DNA from 3 places in the Cryobacterium sp. 10I5 genome. Region 3 is predicted to be linked to each of the others. Evidence: predicted binding sites of a transcription regulator. Region 3 holds the regulator's gene; each other region holds the start of a gene.
What was found. Region 3 encodes LexA, which represses DNA repair genes until DNA is damaged. Its sites were predicted from a motif close to TCGAACANNTGTTCGA; they were not measured.
Positions count from the first base shown of each region.

Region 1: a site for LexA is predicted at 1,708-1,723, ahead of QN350_RS01330 (HNH endonuclease signature motif containing protein). Genes of this name have one in related genera too.
Region 2: a site for LexA is predicted at 1,630-1,645, ahead of QN350_RS05845 (HNH endonuclease signature motif containing protein). Genes of this name have one in related genera too.

Region 1 is NZ_JASJVI010000002.1:83,603-86,876, reverse strand. Features, by position in the region: gene QN350_RS01340 (tRNA (adenine-N1)-methyltransferase) at 1-319, shown strand, start outside; gene QN350_RS01335 (FKBP-type peptidyl-prolyl cis-trans isomerase) at 406-1,374, shown strand; gene QN350_RS01330 (HNH endonuclease signature motif containing protein) at 1,743-3,274, shown strand, end outside.
Region 2 is NZ_JASJVI010000012.1:11,732-15,005, reverse strand. Features, by position in the region: gene QN350_RS05855 (alpha/beta fold hydrolase) at 1-533, opposite strand, end outside; gene QN350_RS05850 (VOC family protein) at 530-1,432, opposite strand; gene QN350_RS05845 (HNH endonuclease signature motif containing protein) at 1,665-3,274, shown strand, end outside.
Region 3 is NZ_JASJVI010000008.1:34,324-37,597, reverse strand. Features, by position in the region: gene metE (5-methyltetrahydropteroyltriglutamate--homocysteine S-methyltransferase) at 1-1,244, shown strand, start outside; gene lexA (transcriptional repressor LexA) at 1,504-2,199, opposite strand; gene QN350_RS04495 (LysM peptidoglycan-binding domain-containing protein) at 2,516-2,872, shown strand; gene QN350_RS04490 (histidinol-phosphate transaminase) at 2,981-3,274, shown strand, end outside.

The sequences.
Region 1 (3,274 bases), on a different contig from region 3:
GTTCCTCATCACGGCCCGGCGTCTCGCACCCGACACGATCCTGCCCGAGCTCAAGCGCAGGCCCTCGAAGACCGACTTCTCGGATGCGGATGTCGAGGCCTGGACCCCGGGCGCACTCGGGGAACGCAGCGTGAGCGGGAAGGTCATGCGCAAGCGGGTCCGGATCGCGGAGGCCGGCGCGGCCACCTCCAAGGCCCGGGGCCTCGACGGGCGGGGGCCGGCCGTCCTCGCCACGCCATTGGACGAGCCCGGAACCACCGAGACGCCCACCGACACCGAGACCGACCCCACGACCGATACCGCAGCCGACGCCGGTTAGGATAGGCTCCGGCCGTGTTCGGCCTCCCGACTGTGGGTGCCCCGAGGGCGCCGCACGCTGAACGTCCCACACTGAAATGAGATCCTGTGCGTAGAGCTTCTGCCCTCATTGCGACTGCCAGCCTTCTGCTTGCCGCCCTCACCGGGTGCAGCAGCAGTGCGGATGCCGCGTCGAGCTGCGTCGCACCCATCAGCGATGGCGCCGCCTCGAAGCTCGTCACGGTCAGCGACAACCTCGGCGCAGTCCCGAAGGTCGACTTCCCCACCCCCCTCATGACCGGGGCAACCCAGGGCCGGGTCATCGTCCCCGGCTCCGGCGACAGGCTTGTCACCGGCCAGCAGGCGAAGATCGAACTCAACGTCTACAACGGGACGACGGGCTCGCCGATCCAGGTCAGCAAGTACGACAGTACGAGCGCGAACGTGCTCACCCTCAACGACCAGACCATCAAGGGCATCACCGACGGGCTCGCGTGCGCGCAGGCCGGCTCGCGCATCGCCGTCGTCGTCTCCCCGGATGACGCGTTCGGACCGCAGGGCGGCAACCCCACCCTCGGGATCGCCGCGACCGACTCGCTGGTCTTCGTGATCGACGTCGTGAAGACCTACCTGCTCCGGGCGAACGGTGCCGACCAGACCCCGGTCAACGGTCTTCCCGCCGTCGTGCTCGACGGCAACGGCACCCCGGGCATCACCATCCCGGGCGGCACACCGCCGGCTGACCTTCAGGTCGCCGTCCTGAAGAAGGGCACCGGCGACACCGTCAAGGAGGGCGACACGGTCACCGTGCACTACACCGGCGTCCTCTGGGCCGAGAAGAAGGTCTTCGACTCCAGCTGGACCAAGGGCGCACCGGCACAGCTGCTCGCCGTCGACGGCTCGAAGACCCAGGGCGGCGTCGTCCCCGGTTTCGCGACGGCGATCATCGGCCAGACCGTCGGTTCGCAGGTCCTCACCGTCGTCCCGCCCGCCAAGGGCTACGGGGACGCAGTGCAGGGAACCATCCCCGCCGGCTCCACCCTCGTCTTCGTCATCGACATCCTCGGCATCGGCTAGCCCCCACCACTGCACTGCCGCACGCGTCGCCCTCCGTTCACGAGAACGGGCGGCGACGCGTGTTTTCCGGGGACTGTCCCGTACTTTCGCCGGATCGCCCGGGTCTGCACGCATGCCCCACGAACCTCGGGCCAGGACCATGCGGGCGCGTCTGAGCTAGTGAGTGTGTCGAATTCAGGAGATCCGTGCTGCCGGGTGGGATCGGCCGCACTGGTCCGCGGGCCGGTAGTGCTCTCCCGGGCGGATCTCCTGAGTTCGCCACACAGTGCTGGCGTGCGTGCGCTCAAACGTCTGAAAGTCAGGATCAGACTCCTAAAATTATGTGAGTAAGTCTCGCATTCGTGTTCGATTCGGGGTAGAATCGGGGCATGGCAGGAGCTACGGATCCCCAGTCACATACCCCGCAGGCAGACGATCTGGCCGCGGGGGATCAGCCCACACCGATGGGCCTCGCCTCCACCGAATCGTCGGGTGAATCACCGGTCCAGTCCTCGGATGGGCAAGTCGAGTCGGCGCATCCCGTTGCGGTTGCCGAAGGTTTCGAAGGCGCTGAAGGGCTGGCCGGGTCGGTGCCGTCGGTGCATGCGGATGCTGTCGCCCGGCTCGCCGAGATCCAGGTGGCCTTGGCCGAAGCCCTGGCCGCGATCCCGGTTGGGTTGCTCAGCGATGCGGAAGCCGTCACGACGCTGAAAGAAGTCGAGGCCATCGGGCGGACGGTGGATGCTGCCCGGGTGAACACGGCGACGGATGTGGATCGGCGGGCCCGGGTTTTGGGCCGGGAGGGTCTGGCCTGGCGGATGGGGTGCCGGGGACCCTGGGACGTGCTTACGCGGGTGACCCGTGTGTCGGCCCGGGAAGTGAAGCGCCGGATCAAGCTGGGTGATGCGGTGTTGCCCCGCCGGGCGGGCCTTGCGGTGTTGCCGCCGTTGTTCCCGGTCGTGGGGGCCGCCCTGACCGCGGGGGACATCGGGGTGGAAGCGGCCGAGCTGATCACCACCGGGCTGGGGTCGGTCAGTCGCCGGGCGGTCCCGGCGGAGGTCGAGGTCGCCGAGCGTGCCCTGGTGGCCACGGCGGCCGGGTGGATCACCCCGGAAACCGAGATCCTCGCCGGCGCCGGGGTGCCCGCGGCCGCGGACCTGATCCGCGGCATGGTGCTGCAATGGCAGGCCATCCTCGACCCCGACGGGGTCCTGCCGCAGGAAGACCTGTTCGAGGCGAAATCGAACATCGGCTTCGGCCAGTTGAAGAACGGCCTCTACCCGGTCAAGGGCGGGGTGACACCGGAACTCTACGGGATGATGAACACCCTCTTCGACGCCTTCCTCAGCTTCCACGCCCGGCCCGCCTTTCCAACCGAGGAGGAACAGGCCCGGATGGAGTCGGGGCAAATGATTCCCGGGGCCGAGTCAGCGGACACCGGTGACGACGTCAACGCGGGCACGGGCCCGGAGCTCGACGTGATCGAAGCGGAGCTGCGAGAACGGCGCGCGGACACCCGTACCGGCGGGGAGAAACGTGCGGACATCCTGCGGGCCCTGTTCGAGCATGCCGCCCGGGACGAGGACACGCCCAGCATGGGCGGGTCGGCGCCGACGGTGATGGTGCACGTGAACGCCGCCGACCTCGCCTCCGGGGTCGGCGTCGGGTGGATCGACGGCGTCGAAGCCCCGGTATCGCTCAAGACCGTGCACCAGCGCATCTGTGACGGCGGTTTCCAGGGGGTCCTGTTCGGGGAAAACAACCAGGTGCTCAAGCTGGGTCCGGAACGAAGGTACTTCAACCGGGCGCAACGTCGGGCGATCACCGCCCGCGACGGCGGCTGCATCATCCCCGGCTGCACAGCACCCGCACACTGGGCCGAAGTGCACCACGTGAAGCCCTGGGCCAAGGACGGGCCGAC
Region 2 (3,274 bases), on a different contig from region 3:
CCGGGCAGCCAGGCGCTGGTCCGCGCGGTCGTCTCCGCGGAGATGACCCGGTCAGCGTCGCCGTGACCGAAGAACACCGGCGTGCGGGTGGCCGCAAGCGCCTCGTCGCCCGGGAGGGTCGCCTCGAGGGTGAATCCGGAGAGCACGACGCCGGCGGGGAACCGGCCAGGTGCCTGGCGGAGCAGCTGGGTGACCATGAGGCCGCCCTGTGAGAAGCCGAGGGGAACGACGGGTGTGCCCGGGTGCACATTGGCGTCCAGCCACGCGAGTACGGTATCCGCCGCCTCGATGACGGGCTCCGGACTCGGCCGCCCCGGCACCGTGATCGGGAACCAGGCGAAGCCGCCGGTCGGCAGGCCGACCGGCGCGCGCAGCGACACCCAGTCGAAGCCCTCGGGCAGGTAGGCGGCGAGGCTCGGCAGGTCGCCTTCGTGCGAACCGTACCCGTGCAGCAGGAGCAGGAGCGGGCGGGCCGACGGGACCGCGAGGTCGATGCCGTCGCGGCGGGCTTCGACAGTGATGAGGGCACTCATACGGAGGCCTCGCCCACGGTCAGGGTGACGCGGGTCTTCCAGGGGTCGTCGACGCGGATGCTGGTGCCGTCGTCTTCGAGCGGAATCGCACGGTGACGAAGGCGTTCCGCCACAGCATCGAGATCGGCGCGGCCAGGCACGGTGATCGCCACGTCGGCGAGGCCGAGAGTCGCGGCACGCGGACCCACGCCGCGGCTGTTCCAGACGTTCATCGCCATGTGGTGGTGGTAGCCGCCGGCGCTCACGAACAGCGCGCCGGGGAAGTCGAGGGTCGTCTCGAAGCCGAGGGCGTCCACGTAGAAGCGCCGGGCCATCTCGAGGTCGCCGACCTGGAGGTGAACATGGCCGACCTTGGCCGGACCGACTTCAGCCTCTCCCCCGTCGGCGGGCAGGTTCTTGTGCAGGAAGGCGCTCGGATCGAGTGCAAGCGTGTCCATCTGCACCTGGCCGTTCTTGTAGACCCACTCCGAGCGGTCCCTGTCGACGTAGAGCTCGATCCCATTGCCCTCAGGGTCGGTGAAGTAGAAGGCGTTGCTCACGATGTGGTCGGCGCTGCCGACGTAGCTCGACCGCTGGTCACGTGCGGCCTGAAGCACGGTCGCGGCGAGGCCGGCGCTCGTGTCGAACAGGATCGCGGTGTGGAAGAGTCCGGCCTGGCGGCGGGCGGGAACCGGCAGTCCTGGCGTGTGCTCGAGCACCACGAGCGGAGTGGTGCCGCGGCCGAGCACGACCGACGTGCCCTGCGCGCTGATCGGGTCGAGCGCGAGCGCCTCCCGGTAGTAGGAGGACATCAATGCCAGGTCGCCGACGCGCAGCGTTACGGCATCCATGCCCGTCGTCGCAGCGAGGAGGTCGCCTGCCTCGGCCCGGGATCCGGTCAGGTCAGTGGTGAGTGTCATGTTCGTCTCCTGCAGTCGCGTCGGTCTCACACGTCGCGCTCAACCCGCTTAGTTGAACCGACAACCGATACCCTAGCAGATTAGTTGAAGCGTCAAGTAAACTTTCTTGATCACTCAGAGAATTGCCGGGCTGACGCTCAGAAGCACAATTACATATGAAATTAAAGATGCGATACCCAAAGTTAGGTGAGTAAGTCTCGTATTCGTGTTCGATTCGGGGTAGAATCGGGGTATGGCAGGAGCTACGGATCCCCAGTCACACCCCCCACAATCAGACGATCTGGCCGCGGGGAATCAGCCCACACCGATGGGCCTCGCCTCCACCGAATCGTCGGCTGAATCGTCGGCTGAATCGCCGGTCAACTCCTCGGATGGGCAAGTCGAGTCGGTGCATCCCGTTGCGGTTGCCGAAGGCTTCGAGGGCGCTGAGGGGCTGGCCGGGTCGGTTCCGTCGGTGCATGCGGATGCTGTCGCACGGCTCGCCGCCGCCCGGGCAGTCTTGGCAGACGCTTTGGCGGCAATCCCGATCGGGTTGCTCAGCGATGCGGAAGCCGTCACGGCGCTGAAAGAAGTCGAGGCGATCGGGCGGACGGTGGATGCGGCCCGAGTCAACACCGCCACCGACGTCGACCGGCGGGCACGGGTATTCGGCCGCGAAGGGCTGGCCTGGAAGATGGGTTGCCGGGGGCCGTGGGACGTACTGACGCGGGTGACGCGGGTGTCTGCCCGGGAGGTCAAGCGGCGAACGAAGCTCGGGGATGCGGTGTTGCCCCGGCGGGCGGGCCTGGCGGTGTTGCCGCCGTTGTTCCCGGCCGTGGGTGCCGCCCTGACCGCGGGGGACATCGGTGTGGAGGTGGCCGAGCTGATCACCACGGGGCTCGGGTCGGTCAGTCACCGGGCGGTCCCGGCGGAGGTCGAGGTCGCCGAGCGTGCCCTGGTCGCCACGGCGGCCGGGTGGATCACCCCGGAAACGGAGATCCTCGCCGGCGCCGGAGTTCCGGCGGCCGCGGACCTGATCCGCGGCATGGTGCTGCAATGGCAGGCCATCCTGGACCCGGACGGGATGCTCCCGCAGGAGGATCTGTTCGAGGCGAAATCGAACATCGGCTTCGGCCAGTTGAAGAACGGGCTGTACCCGGTGAAGGGTGGGGTCACACCGGAGCTCTACGGGATGATGAACACCCTCTTCGACGCGTTCCTCAGCTTCCACGCCCGGCCCGCGTTCCCCACCGAGGAGGAGCAGGCGCGGATGGATTCCGGGCAGATGATCCCCGGAGCCGAGACCGCGGGCACCGATACCGGTACCGACGTAGGCACGGGCCCGGAGCTCGACGTGATCGAGGCCGAGCTGCGGGAGCGACGCGCGGATACCCGCACGGGCGGGGAAAAACGCGCCGACATCCTCCGGGCCTTGTTCGAGCACGCCGCCCGGGACGAAGACACCCCGTCGATGGGCGGGTCGGCCCCCACGGTGATGGTGCACGTGAACGCCGCCGACCTCGCCTCCGGGGTCGGCGTCGGGTGGATCGACGGGGTCGAGGCGCCGGTGTCTTTGAAGACGGTGCATCAGCGGATCTGCGACGGCGGCTTCCAAGGGGTCCTGTTCGGGGCGAACAACCAGGTGCTCAAGCTGGTTCCGGAGCGGCGGTACTTCAACCGGGCGCAGCGCCGGGCGATCACCGCCCGCGACGGCGGCTGCATCATCCCCGGCTGCACAGCACCCGCACACTGGGCCGAAGTGCACCACGTGAAGCCATGGGCGAAGGACGGACCCACCACGGTCGACAACGGTGTCTTACTGTGTTGGTTCCATCACCACACGATCGACACCTCCGGGTGGGA
Region 3 (3,274 bases):
AGAAGGTCGGCCAGGTCGCGACCCTCGCCCGTGGGCTGGCGGAGGGCCGGGAGGTTATCGCCGCCGAACTGGACGCCGCGACCGCGGCACTGGCCGCCCGCAGCTCCGCTCCCGGCGTCCGTGATGGCGAAGTCCGGGCCCGCGCCGCGGAGCTCACCGACGCCGCATACCGGCGTGGCGCCTACGCTGACCGGCTTGTCGCCCAGGAGACCGCGCTTGCGCTGCCCTTCCTGCCGACGACGACCATCGGCTCCTTTCCGCAGACGGGGGAGATCCGTCGCGCCCGCGCCCGCTTCCTGAAGGGAGTGCTCACGGCCGACGAGTACCGCGACCTGATGCGCGCGGAGATCGCCCGGGTCGTCGCCCTGCAGGAGGAGCTCGGCCTCGATGTGCTCGTGCACGGGGAACCCGAGCGCAACGACATGGTGCAGTACTTCGCCGAGAACCTCGACGGCTTCGCGGTCACCGACAACGGCTGGGTTCAGTCCTATGGCAGCCGGTGCACGCGTCCGTCGATCCTCTGGGGCGATGTGTCCCGGCCGAAGCCGATCACCGTCGAGTGGTCGACCTACACGCAGGGGCTGACCGCGAAGCCGGTCAAGGGCATGCTGACCGGCCCGGTGACCATCCTCGCCTGGTCCTTCGTGCGCGACGACCAGCCCCTCGGTGAGACGGCACGTCAGGTCGCCCTCGCCCTCCGCGACGAGATCGCCGACCTCGAGGCCGCCGGAATCGGCATCGTCCAGGTCGACGAGCCCGCACTGCGCGAACTGCTCCCGCTCGAGAAGGCCGGGCACGCCGACTACCTCGACTGGTCTGTCGGCTCGTTCCGGCTCGCGACCGCCGGCGTGCGTGACGCCACCCAGATCCACACCCACCTCTGCTACTCAGAGTTCGGCGTCGTGCTGGAGGCGATCCGCGCCCTGGATGCCGACGTGACGAGCATCGAGGCCGCACGCTCCCGCATGGAAGTCGTCACGGACATCCAGGCCAACGGCTTCGACCACGGCATCGGCCCGGGCGTCTACGACATCCACTCGCCGCGGGTGCCGGGCGTTGCCGAGCTCACGGACTTGCTCGACCGGGCCGTCGCGGCCATCCCGGCCGGCCAGGTGTGGGTGAATCCGGACTGCGGGCTCAAGACCCGCGGCTACGCCGAGACGGTCGAGTCCCTGACCAACATGATCGAGGCGACCCGCATCGTGCGCGCCCGCCTCGCCGCAGGAGTCCCCGCTCGCGCCTGACCAGGTCCGGGCGCCGCTTCGCGCCAGACCCGCCACGCGACAGACCCGCCAGACGCGCCAGACGCGCCAGTTCAGCCGCTTCGCGCCAGCTCCCGTTCTCCGCGCTCCAATTCCGCCGTTTCGCGCCAGGCATGCCTGGCGCGAAACGGCGCAGTTGGCGCGCGCCAAATCGTGGTGCGCGCCGGAGTGCGATCGTGCGCCGGGTTGAGAGCGAGCGCGGTCGATCGAGCGAGCGCGGAGGATAGACCGAGCGCGGCAGCTAAAGGGAACGCAGGACGGCGACGATCTTGCCGAGGATCTCGGCGTGGTCGCCGAGGATCGGCTCGAAGTTGGTGTTCCTCGGCAGCAGCCAGGTGTGGCCGTCGCGCTGCCGGAAGACCTTGACCGTCGCTTCGCCGTCGAGCATCGCGGCGACGATCTCGCCGTTCTCCGCGGTCTTCTGCTGGCGGACGACGACCCAGTCGCCGTCCATGATCGCGGCGTCGATCATCGACTCACCGACGACCTTGAGCATGAACAGCTCGCCCTTGCCCACGAGCTGGCGCGGGAGCGGGAAGATCTCGTCGACCTGCTGGTCGGCCATGATCGGCACACCGGCGGCGATCCGACCGACGAGCGGCACCATGGCCGCGTCGCCGACCGGGGTTCCCTGCTGGAAGTTTTCCGCGGCTCCGGCGGCGGTGTCCTCCGGAGACTGCGGCAGCTCGATCAGCACCTCGAGCGCCCGGGGCCGGTTCGGGTCCCGGCGCAGGTAGCCGCTCAGCTGGAGCTGGTTGAGCTGGTGGGTGACGCTCGACAGCGAAGACAACCCGACGGCGTCACCGATCTCCCGCATGCTCGGCGGATAGCCCCGCTGGCCGACGGAGCGCTGGATGACGTCCATGATCGCGCGCTGCTTGTCGCTGAGGCTCTTCCTCCGACGTGTCCCACCGCGTTCGGGGGAACTGGCGGTCAACGGGGTCACGCTGTCCTGGGTCACGATGTCGCTCCTGTCGGTGGCGGTGGGCGGTGGCGGGCGGTCGTCCCGGCGGATGCCGTGAGGCGACCGTATCCGAATGTCAGTGGTCGCTGGTTGAGTTCACACCAGTCAATCGAAACTGTAACCAGTGCGGGGCGATGTGCAGACATTCATTCGAGTGTGTCGTGTACTTCACCCCAATAATAACCGGAGGAAGTCTTGATTGTTCGAACAATCGAATATATATTCGGAACATAGCTTCGTATCCGGCTCTCCCGGCCGAGAGCCGGATACGAATACACAGGAGGCAGACATGAGCACAACAATCGAGCTGGTCCCGGGGGCGCACACCCGGCTGCGCATCACGCGGCGCGGTCGTGCCGTGCTGACCGCGATCGCCGGCGTCCCCCTCGTCGTGGGCGCGCTGGCCATCGCCCTCAACGGCGGCCTCGCCGCCGCCGACGGCAGTACGTTGAGCGGCGCCAGCGGAAGTGCGACGACGTTCGACTACGTCACGATCCAGTCGGGCCAGTCGTTGTGGCAGCTTGCAAAGCGCATCGCGCCCGCCGCCGACCCGCGCGAAGTCATCGCCGAGATCGTCAACCTGAATCAGCTGCCCTCCGAGAGTGTGCAGCCGGGCCAGCGCCTGGCCCTCCCTGCCGAATACTGAACCTGCCGAATACTGATCCAGCCGGATCCTGAAGTAGTCGGATCCTGAACCAGCCGGATCCTGAACCACCGGCGATAACGCCCACCGGTGCTGAAGCCCATCAGTATTATGGGGGGAGTGACCAGTCTCAACGACCTGCCCCTCCGCGACAATCTTCGCGGGCTCACTCCCTATGGGGCACCGCAGCTGCACGTGCCGGTCGCTCTCAATGTGAATGAGAACACCCACGGGATCCCCGAGGACGTGGCCGTCGACATCGCAGCAGCCCTGGCCGCCGCGATCCGCGGGATCAACCGGTACCCGGACCGCGAGTTCACGGAACTGCGCGAGGCGATGGCCCGCTACCTCGGTCACGGTCTCACCCGCCAGAACATCTGGGCGGCCAACGGCTCCAACGAGGTC